Regions from separate parts of the Ruminococcus sp. 1001713B170207_170306_F1 genome, predicted to be linked through region 2. Evidence: riboswitches for the same ligand, from Rfam matches in the RefSeq annotation. Region 2 holds a riboswitch; each other region holds the start of a gene.

Region 1 (3,281 bases), on a different contig from region 2:
TGATCAGGCTTCCGCTGAAACGATCAACAAACCCCAGTTCAACGCCAGATGATTTCATCGCAATATCTGCCATAATGATAGCAGTTTCTGCCGGACTTACAGTCATGATCCCAATGGCCGCTCTTGAGTAATCCAGAGATGGATCAAGACCCAGCTTGGTGTAAAGAATCTTATCCGGATTGGCAATGATATGTGCCAGGGAAATCTGCTTGCCTGGCACAAGCTCCTGTACGATTCTCTGTTTCATTTCCGGAGACATATTATCTGTGTATCCCATTTTCTCCTCCTGAATAAAGAGTTTTTATAATCTGATTTGATTATACCTTTCTGATTTCCAAGTGTCAACAAAAAGCAACATTTCCTGGCATGTTATATGTGGTTTTTCTTGTAGTACAATGTTGTTTTTATTTGTTTTCTCTGTTTTTTCTTATTTATGATTGACATGTTTTTTTCCCTCTGGCATACTAAAGTTAACTGTAAATGGCTTTTCAAAACACTTTTATAGTGAAATTACCAGCTGCATATATTCACGTAATCTTGACTAGGAGATGATTTTATGTATCTTTCTGATATACACACACATTCCATTGCCAGCGGACACGGCACAACCTGCACCATCAGCGACATGGCAAAGGCTGCTTCTCAAAAAGGGCTGAAGCTTCTTGGAATCACAGACCACGGACCAGCCACTCTGGCTGCCGGAACTTCTTCTTATTTCCGAAGCCTGATCTATTCGCCCAGGAAGCGTTTCGATGTGGAATTATTATATGGAATTGAACTGAACATTCTGGATACCGATGGAAAAACAGATCTGCCACAGGAGCTTCTTGATAAGCTGGACTACGCAATCGCCAGCATGCATTATCAGAATTTCCGGCCAAAGACCAGGGAAGAAAATACTGCTGCTTTTCTGAACGTAATGAAGAATCCGGTTATAAAGATCCTGGGACACATTGATAATCCCCAGTATGACATAGATTACGACGCAGTTGTAAAGGCTGCCGGTGAAAACGGTGTTCTCCTTGAGATCAACGAAGCTTCCCTGGCACCTTACGGATATCGGGGCGATACCCATGCCAACTGCGCGCAGATCCTGTCCTGCTGCCGGAAGTATCTGGTTCCAATCGTGCTTTCCAGTGACAGTCATGGAACAGAGCATATTGGAGACTTCACTTATGCCGCTGATTTCGTTCATAATGCTATGTTTCCAGAGGGTCTGATTCTCAACAACCAGATTCCGAAATTAAAGATGCTGTTAAGCATACGATAAAAAGGATCCAGCTTGCAGAATTCCAATGGAATTTTGCGTTGCGCAAAAACTCTCCGAGAAATATAAATACGTAAGCTTAACTTCGTATATATTCCGGAGAGTTTTTTATACTTATTTCTTTGATTACTCATTTTCATTTTTATGATCTGCTTCTCTTACTTTCTGCATCATCGCAGCAAGTTCCTGATATTTTCCTGTCACATAACCGTAGTTTTTCTTCTTATGAGGTAGCTGACAATTCGTACAATCTTTAAATCCCTTCTCATTATATTTGAAATTTCCGCCGCATTTTTCTCCAAGGGCATAAAGCGGGCAATAGCAGAACAGACAGTTAAAGTTCTCTGGATCAGCTCCTTTATGGCATGGAAAATACTCACATTTCTTATGGCTGAAATAAGCGTATTCTTTGTCTTCCCAATATTTTTTCTCCATATTTCTCTCCTTATCTCATACAACTCAAAACAAAATATTCTTTATATTCTATTTCGTAATGCACAAAAATCAAATGATAAAAATGACTCCCGCTTACAGGAATAGAATATTGCCAGAGCGTGTTTAAAAAAGGCTTTCTGTAAGATGTGCGTCACACCCTGCAGGAGATTACGAGAATAATTCTACAAACAGGCTCAGGAAAAGTGTAAAAAAAATACCGCATATGCGGCTTCTGAATCATCATTATTTAAGAGGGAGCGATGCTACTCCGGGGTAGAATATGATCCGTTCATATATACGCGGAGGGAACGGTTTCATCCGAAGTAGTATCGCCTGCCATTTAATCTGTATAATTCTTCTGAACAGGCGATCATTCCATAAAAAATGTCCACTCACAAAAGCGGACAACATCTCAGGGCTGCGGATTCCCCAAAACTGGTTGTTACACTTTCATCGGAAGTTTAACCTCGCCATACCAAGCAGGTTTCCTGGCTCCAGAATCATCACTTCCTCTCTCCTTCTCATGCGTAAGCACAATGGACTATGAGATTCGCTCCTCTGTTACAGTGACCGGATCGCTCAGGTTTCTCACCTGATTCCCTCTTTCTGCCAGCTTATAGCTGTCAGCACTTAATATGTTCACTATGGAATTATACTGACATCATATTACCACCGGTCACTGTCTTTGTCAACCATTTGAAAGGATTTTTTGTTATTTTTTTATCAACCTGATGGTGCTGTCACGGCGTGAACAGCAGCGTCAGCTTCTCCAGAATCTTCTCCATCAGGATTTTCGCTGTTTTTTCATGAGATCTGTGCCCAGGGTGCTGCCTTGATCCAAATTCTCCTTCCTGTGTATCCGGAAGCTTCACAAATTCCACGCGCTCATCCCCTGTTTTTCTTTTATAATTCCCCACTGCTTTCTCAAGCGTAGGCAAAATCTCAGCTCCAAGCATTCCATAACACCACAGAATATAGCTTTCTGGATTACATACGCGCAGTTTTCTCAAAAAGTCTTCCACAGCCTTTCCAACTCTGTCCATATTCTTCGTGCCGCTGCTGTCGTTTGTCCCCAGATTCACTACGATCACATCAGGCTGAAACTTCTGGAAATCCCATTTTTCCATAGCACCCAGTTGTTTGTTTCTTTCTCCATTTAAAAGACCGCACACCTGCTCATAATATAGCGGGATTGCCTGCTGCTCATTGCCTTCCCAGGAACAGAAAACGCCCCAGCCGCTCTGACTGATGCAATTGTACACCGCGCCCAGTTCTTTTGCTGCCATATATGCATAATTATCCACGGCATTGAAGCAAAAGGAATTCCATGTCATTTCTTCTCCTGCACCGCTGCCGCCCTCACCAGAGGTAATGCTGTCCCCTATTACCTCCAATCTGAGCTTTGGTGTTTCAAGAGGTAAAAACTCACCGTCAGTTTCAACCTCCAGAAGCTGAAGCAATGTTTTTTCATCTGTGGGAAACGCAGGGGTATCACGAAGAAGCTTTACATTTCTTACCTTATCCCTTTCCATATTACGGAAAAGACAGATTTCCTGTTCTCCCTTATTTACTATAAGCC
Region 2 (3,281 bases):
TCATAAGACCTTTTAAGGCATCCGTGGTCTTGCCCTTGGAACGGGCTTCCAGCATTTTTCCAACGGTGATCAGGGTCAGGATCATAGCGGCAGATTCGAAATAGAATTCCATCATGTAGTGCATGACAAGTTCGGAATTGCCGTCAACCTGGGCTCTGGTCATGGCGAACAGGGCGTAGACACTCCATACAAAGGAGGCCATGGAGCCGAGAGCTACTAGGGTATCCATGTTCGGAGAGCGGTGCCACAGACTCCTGAAGCCACTGATGAAAAATTTCTGATTGATGACCATGACGATTCCTGCAAGAAGCAGCTGTACAAGTCCCATGGCGATATGGTTGCCATCAAACCAGGCTGGCAGCGGCCATCCCCACATCATGTGTCCCATGGAAAAGTACATCAGCACCAGAAGAAAACCTACTGAGGCAATAAGCCGTTTCCTGAGGAGTGGCGTTTCGTGATCTTCCAAGGCTTTCTCAGCATCGGAAACGGATTCCGTCTGACCGGAAGCACCCTTCAGGCTGCAGCCGTATCCGGCTTCTTCTACAGCTGAGACAATGGCAGAGGCTGAGGCAGTTCCTTCCACTCCCATGGAATTGGTAAGCAGGCTTACGGAGCAGGAAGTAACTCCCGGAACCTTGTTTACCGCTTTTTCCACACGGGCGCTGCAGGCTGCACAGCTCATGCCGGTGACGTTGTATTGTTCCATAATAAATTCCTCCTTCGAATACAGTGTTTCGATACCAACGGACTGCTCTGCGCATTCGTACCTCCGCAGGCAGGTACACATTCGGAATGCGCTGGTATCTCACTTCATTAGCTTCTGCAAAGTTGCAACCAGCTCATCAATGGTTTCGTCTTTACCATCACGGATATCTCTTGCCACACAGGTTCGGATATGATTGGCGAGAAGTTCCTTATTAAATGCATTCACAGCGGCATTTACAGCTGCTGACTGAATAAGAATATCGTTGCAGTAAGCGTCATTCTCCAGCATTCCTATAATCCCCCTTATCTGGCCTTCAATACGTTTCAGACGGTTTACCAGCTTCCTGCGCTCTGCTTCGGAACGATCGGTGTGCTTGGTACAACAGCAGGAACAGACCTTCTTGGTAGGTTCCTGGCTGGAAAGAGTTGCAGGATCGGCTGCGGTGTGGCTGCAGCAGGATTCGGATTTATAATCAGCTGTCATAGGCGGACTCCTTTCCTTATATACCCCTTAGGGGTATGTATTTGATGAAACCAATATATACCCTGGCGGGGTATTTGTCAATAAGTAATTCACAGAAAACCTGAGAATTGCGGCGCGAAACCATGCGAAAGCATGATTCCTGTGTATCGCGAAGCGTGTTGCTATGAACGGAGTGAATAGTAATCTGTTTGAAAAATTATTCCCGCAATCTGCACGCCCCACTTTGCGGTATATTTTGCCCGAATTCAGTTGCCGTAGCCCGCTACGGCGCCCTCATCAGGACAAAATCTCCCACAAATTGTGACGCACATCTTGCAGAAAGCCTTTTTCAAACATACTTTAGTTCATAAAAAATACATAAAAAGTTCATAAAAAATATATAATAATATGGTACATATTAAATATCCGAGTCGAATATGTATAATGGTTATAGCGCGAAGGTTGCATCATGAACATGATGCGCAAAAGAGAATCCGGTGAGAGTCCGGAACGATGCCGTCACTGTGTAAGGGAACTGCTTCAGAGCCCACTGGGAAACCGGGAAGGGGGAGCAGTGTTGACCGAAGTCAGGAGAACTGCCTTGGCGTGGAATCTTAGGTCTGCGGTACACAGAACCTGTATTCTCATAACGATACATGAATATTTCCTGAATGTTTTTTGGAAGAAAAGTGTGTATATGAGAATGTGTGCAGTCGCAGAAAATGCGGCTGTTTTTATGCAATGGGAGATTGGTGATAGATTTCCCATGGGATTCTTTATACGTGATTCTATCCGGAAATACAAAAAAAAGAGGAAAAAGAAATGAAAAGAAAATCTTTATTAGCAATCCTTCTTGCAGCTTCTATGGCAGCAAGCATGACAGCAGCAACAGCAACTGTTGCATTTGCAGAGACAGAGGAAGCAGCAGAGGAGACAACAGACGATGCTGAGACAGCTGATGATGCTGAGGCAGCTGACGATGCTGAAGCAGCTGATGATGCTGAGACAACAGACGATGCAGAAGCAGCTGATGACACTGCAGATGCAGATAAGGAAGCGGCTGATAAAGTAGCAGCACTTATCGATGCTATTTATGTTCAGGAGAGAACAGATGATACAGATGAGCAGTGCAAGGAAGCTAAAGAAGCATGGGATGCCCTTACAGATGCTCAGAAAGAGCTTGTAGAGGGAGAAGAGGCAAGTCCAGAGTATTTCGGACGTGACACAGGTGATGCTTCCAAGGATGATCCGCGTAATCAGGACGAGATCGGTGAGAATGAGCTTCTTGTAGTAAGCTTTGGTACTTCCTTTAACGACAGCCGTGCAGAGGATATCAAAGGAATCGAGGATGCTCTTGCAGAAGCATTCCCGGATTGGTCTGTAAGAAGAGCATTTACCGCTCAGATCATTATCAACCATGTACAGGCAAGAGATGATGAGAAGATTGATAACATGCAGCAGGCACTTGACCGTGCAGTAGCAAACGGTGTTAAGAATCTTGTAGTTCAGCCTACACATCTTATGCATGGTGCTGAGTACGATGAGATGGTAGAAGCTATTGATGCTTACAAAGATAAATTTGAATCTGTAGCAATCGCTGAACCAATGCTTGGTGAGGTTGGCGATGACGCTACCGTTATCAACGATGACAAAGCTGCTGTTGCTCAGGCAATCACAGATGAAGCTGTAAAAGAAGCTGGATATGACAGCATGGAAGCAGCTGCAGAAGATGGAACCGCATTTGTATTCATGGGACATGGTACTTCCCATACAGCAAACGTTACATATGATCAGATGCAGACCCAGATGGAGAAACTTGAATTCACAAACGCATTCATCGGTACTGTAGAAGGTGAGCCAGAGGATACAGCTTGTGATGAAGTTATCAATAAAGTAAAAGATGCCGGATTCAAGAAAGTAATCCTTCGTCCGCTTATGGTTGTTGCTGGTGACCATGCAAACAATGATATGGCTGGTGATGATGATGACTCCTGGAAGAGCATGTTCGAGGCTTCTGGAGATTTCGATGAGATTGACTGCCAGATCGAAGGTCTTGGAAGAATTGACGCTGTTGAGCAGCTTTATGTAGCTCATACTCAGGCAGCTATTG
Region 3 (3,281 bases), on a different contig from region 2:
ATATGGAACCCAGGTGGAGGAATCTGCTGCGGCAGCTTCTTCTTTTGTTCCCAGACATAGATAGTCGTAACCAGTTCCGCTTAAAGTAAGAACAGCTGTCATTTTTCCGTTTTTGGAAGTAAGGACACAGTCAATTACACGGAACATAGATGAACTGGAGTTTACTGTAATATTATAAATTCCGCTTGCACAGCTGCCTGGAGCAGGGGTTGCTGTTGGCTCTGGGGTGGTGGCTGCTTCCGGAGTTGTGCTTGGCACTGGAGTTTCAGTTGGTGCAGGAGTCTCAACCGGTGCTTCGGTAGGCTCTGGGGAAACAGTTGGTTCCGGTGTTGGAGCAGCCTCTCCATATCCTGGAACCGCCGGTACGGTAATCGTCAATATACCCTTTGCGTACCAGTTCTGGCTCTTCTTGGAATGAGGAACGACTGCTATTGTCTGAGCTTCCTTGCTTGCAGTAACTTCAAAGGTGTAGGTATAGCCTCCTGCACTGTTCTCTACTCCTTTGATGGAATTTGCTTCTTTATCAGAGTCACTGGCACTGCCAAGATAGATCATGTCATAATTCTGTTTTGCGGTAGAAAGTGTGACAATATATTTATCCTCCGAAACCTTTACAGTGGAACCGGTGATTACGAACATTGCAAATTCATCACCGTTTTCTTTTACAAGCTTGATTCCGGCATCTGTAATCTCATTCTGGGCTGGTGCCTGGGTTGGAGCTGCAGTTGGCAGTGGAGTGGCAGTTGGCTCAGGGGCTGCAGTTGGCTCTGGAGTAGCTGTTGGTTCCGGGGCTTTCATTCCTGGAACGTTCAGTTTCAAAGCCATATTTGTGTACCATTTCTGATTTTTTACAGAAAATGGTACGATGCTGAAAGTCTGGACCTGTTCACTGGCAGGAACCTCAAAAATGAAAGTATAACCATCTTCATTTTCTGTACCAACGATTGCTGCTGCATTTTTTGCTTCGTCAGGATCTTCTTTAGAACCAAGATAAAGCTTCTCATAGTTCTTTCCGTCAGTATTGAGGGTTATCTTAATTTTATCACCATTTAATTCAGCAGAAGAGCTTTTGATTTTAAGCATTTTATATGCACTGTTATCTTCCTTGTCAATGGTCATGTTGGAACCATCTGGGTTCAGATCCTCTGGCTTTGTTTCTGGTTTATCTGTCTCTTCGGTTTTGCCCTCTTCTGTTGTTTCTGGTGCAGCTGTAGGCTGTGGAGCTTCTGCTTCCTCATTTTTGCTTTCTTCAGCAGGTGATGCAGTAACCTCAGGAGTGGTCTCAGAGGCAGGTGTTTCTGTAGCAGCAGGTGTCTCTTTCACAGCAGAGGCATCCACTGCTGCCGGAGTTACTGTAGTGTCAGTGTTTTCTTCCTCAGCTGTTGCGTTCTCCTGCACAGGAGTCTCAGCAGCAACAGCAGTCTTCTCCGCCTCTGTTTCTGGAGTTGGTGTAACAGAAACCTGTACGTTTGCATCCTCATTTTCTGCCTGTGTAAGTACAGCAGGAGTGACCGTCATCGCGACGGAAAGGAACAGTGCAAGAAAGCGTTTTGAATTTCTTTTCATTTCTTTTTCCTCGATTCTTCCTATTATTTTATAATTTGAATAAATCCCAATTGCTTCTGGAGCCTGTTTGTACAATGGGCAATCCTGACAGGATTATTTCAAAAAAATGCCTGCTTCCTCTGAGAAAACAGGCACTAAAAATTCAATATATTGTATTATCAAATATATTAATGAGAATGAAGTACTTTCTTCGGAAGCTTTCATTAAACGAATTCAGCAGGTTTCCTGACTTACAGATCAACACAGAATCCATCCTTCTCAGCAATATACCAATGGTTTCACTGGATTCTACTCCCTGGTTACAGTGACCGGATCGTTCAGGACTTTCACCTGATTCCCTCTTAGAGCGTGTTGAAAAAATATTCCCACAATCTGCACGCTGTAGCAGACAGATATGTCTGGCACTGAAAACGGATTTATTCAATTCACCTCATTATAGCAGACCGTTATGTCGAAATCAATAGATTTATAGGGTTATTGCTTGTATTTACTGTACCCGACTTCATCTGTGCGGAGAAGTGTTCCATTCTCATCGTAGACACTGCGGTAGGTTTTACAGGTGTTTGGATCGGAATGCTCTGTAGTAATCTCTACCGTATTATTGTCAGTTTGGGTTCCGTAAATGGATACCGTTACGGCTTCCTCTTTTTCATCGTAAGAGGCTTCAATTTTAATTGGATAAGCAGTATTATTCTGAAAACGGAAATCCTGACCTCCCCACACCACTGCTGCGTCCAGACCATCCTCAACATAATCAATTCGGGCAGCGTGATTATGACGCTCAACAATGGTCAGATCAGACTGCAGGCATGCCATAAACAACGTAGTGGAAATCTGGCAGATTCCGCCTCCGATATCCTGGGCATGTTCGCCTCCTACAATTACAGTTGCTTCCCTGTACCCTCGTTCCTCAGTACGTGGACCTAAAGTATCGTTGTAGGAAAAAATCTGTCCTGGCTGAAGTTCCACTCCATCACAGGCTTCCACGGCAAGCTTCAAATTGGCAACACGGTTTTCGGTACCGCCGCCATATGTAGTATAAGTACCAAGAAGATTCAGATAAGGAAGGGCTTCTATCTCTTCTGTAGAAACTTCGGGCACGGTTATTTCAAGGGAGATGGTAATCTTTGCCCCTTCTTTTGCTTTTTCCAGCTTCTTTGCAGCTGACTTCACATCAAATGAAATTCCGGTAACTGCCGGAATAATTTCATTATTTTCCCCCAGAGAAGCATCTGTGGCATCTGTATGTACTTTTTCATAATAGGATTCCAGATCCAGTTCCTCTGGCGGTGTCTTCATAGTAGGACATTCGATAACAGCTTCATAATCTTCTATGGAAATTGCTTTTAGAATCGCTTCTTTCAGTGCATCCATATCCGGACCGATTCCGGTTTTTCCCTTAGTGATAACCAGCTCTGTATCTGTAAGTTCACAGGAAGTCTGTATAGTGGTGGATCCCTTTGAAATTCCAGCATCCTCCAGAAGCTTGTCCAGTTCGTCTTTATTTCTGGCTTCCGGCATAAGGGTGACTTCTTCCTTTGTCTTGCTGTTCATCAGTTCGATGCGGTCAGTTCCATGAGTAAACCAGGCACCATGTCCAAGAGCATAGGCACTTTCTACAATTGATTTTACATCAAGACCGAGAACAGGATAGATGGATACCTTAAAGTTCTTTCCATTCAGGGTAATGGTCATCTGTGTGTTCTCATATTTTT

The links. A riboswitch is a leader RNA that binds a small molecule or an ion and turns the genes downstream of it on or off. The one in region 2 is predicted to bind cobalamin.
Region 1: another riboswitch for cobalamin. It lies ahead of I4V84_RS08060 (cysteine-rich small domain-containing protein); the one in region 2 lies ahead of I4V84_RS07150 (sirohydrochlorin cobaltochelatase).
Region 3: another riboswitch for cobalamin. It lies ahead of I4V84_RS16555 (hypothetical protein); the one in region 2 lies ahead of I4V84_RS07150 (sirohydrochlorin cobaltochelatase).

Annotation. Positions count from the first base shown of each region.
Region 1 is NZ_JADPEX010000010.1:28,518-31,798, reverse strand. Features, by position in the region: gene I4V84_RS08070 (BMC domain-containing protein) at 1-277, opposite strand, end outside; gene I4V84_RS08065 (phosphatase) at 557-1,270, shown strand; gene I4V84_RS08060 (cysteine-rich small domain-containing protein) at 1,394-1,702, opposite strand; cobalamin riboswitch at 2,163-2,351, opposite strand; gene I4V84_RS08055 (GDSL-type esterase/lipase family protein) at 2,443-3,281, opposite strand, start outside.
Region 2 is NZ_JADPEX010000008.1:82,793-86,073, forward strand. Features, by position in the region: gene I4V84_RS07140 (heavy metal translocating P-type ATPase) at 1-709, opposite strand, end outside; gene I4V84_RS07145 (metal-sensing transcriptional repressor) at 809-1,192, opposite strand; partial or broken gene I4V84_RS20400 (DUF6783 domain-containing protein) at 1,354-1,464, opposite strand; partial or broken gene I4V84_RS20405 (DUF6783 domain-containing protein) at 1,441-1,542, shown strand; cobalamin riboswitch at 1,614-1,790, shown strand; gene I4V84_RS07150 (sirohydrochlorin cobaltochelatase) at 1,994-3,281, shown strand, end outside.
Region 3 is NZ_JADPEX010000031.1:25,997-29,277, reverse strand. Features, by position in the region: gene I4V84_RS16555 (hypothetical protein) at 1-1,566, opposite strand, end outside; cobalamin riboswitch at 1,764-1,937, opposite strand; gene I4V84_RS16550 (VanW family protein) at 2,041-3,281, opposite strand, start outside.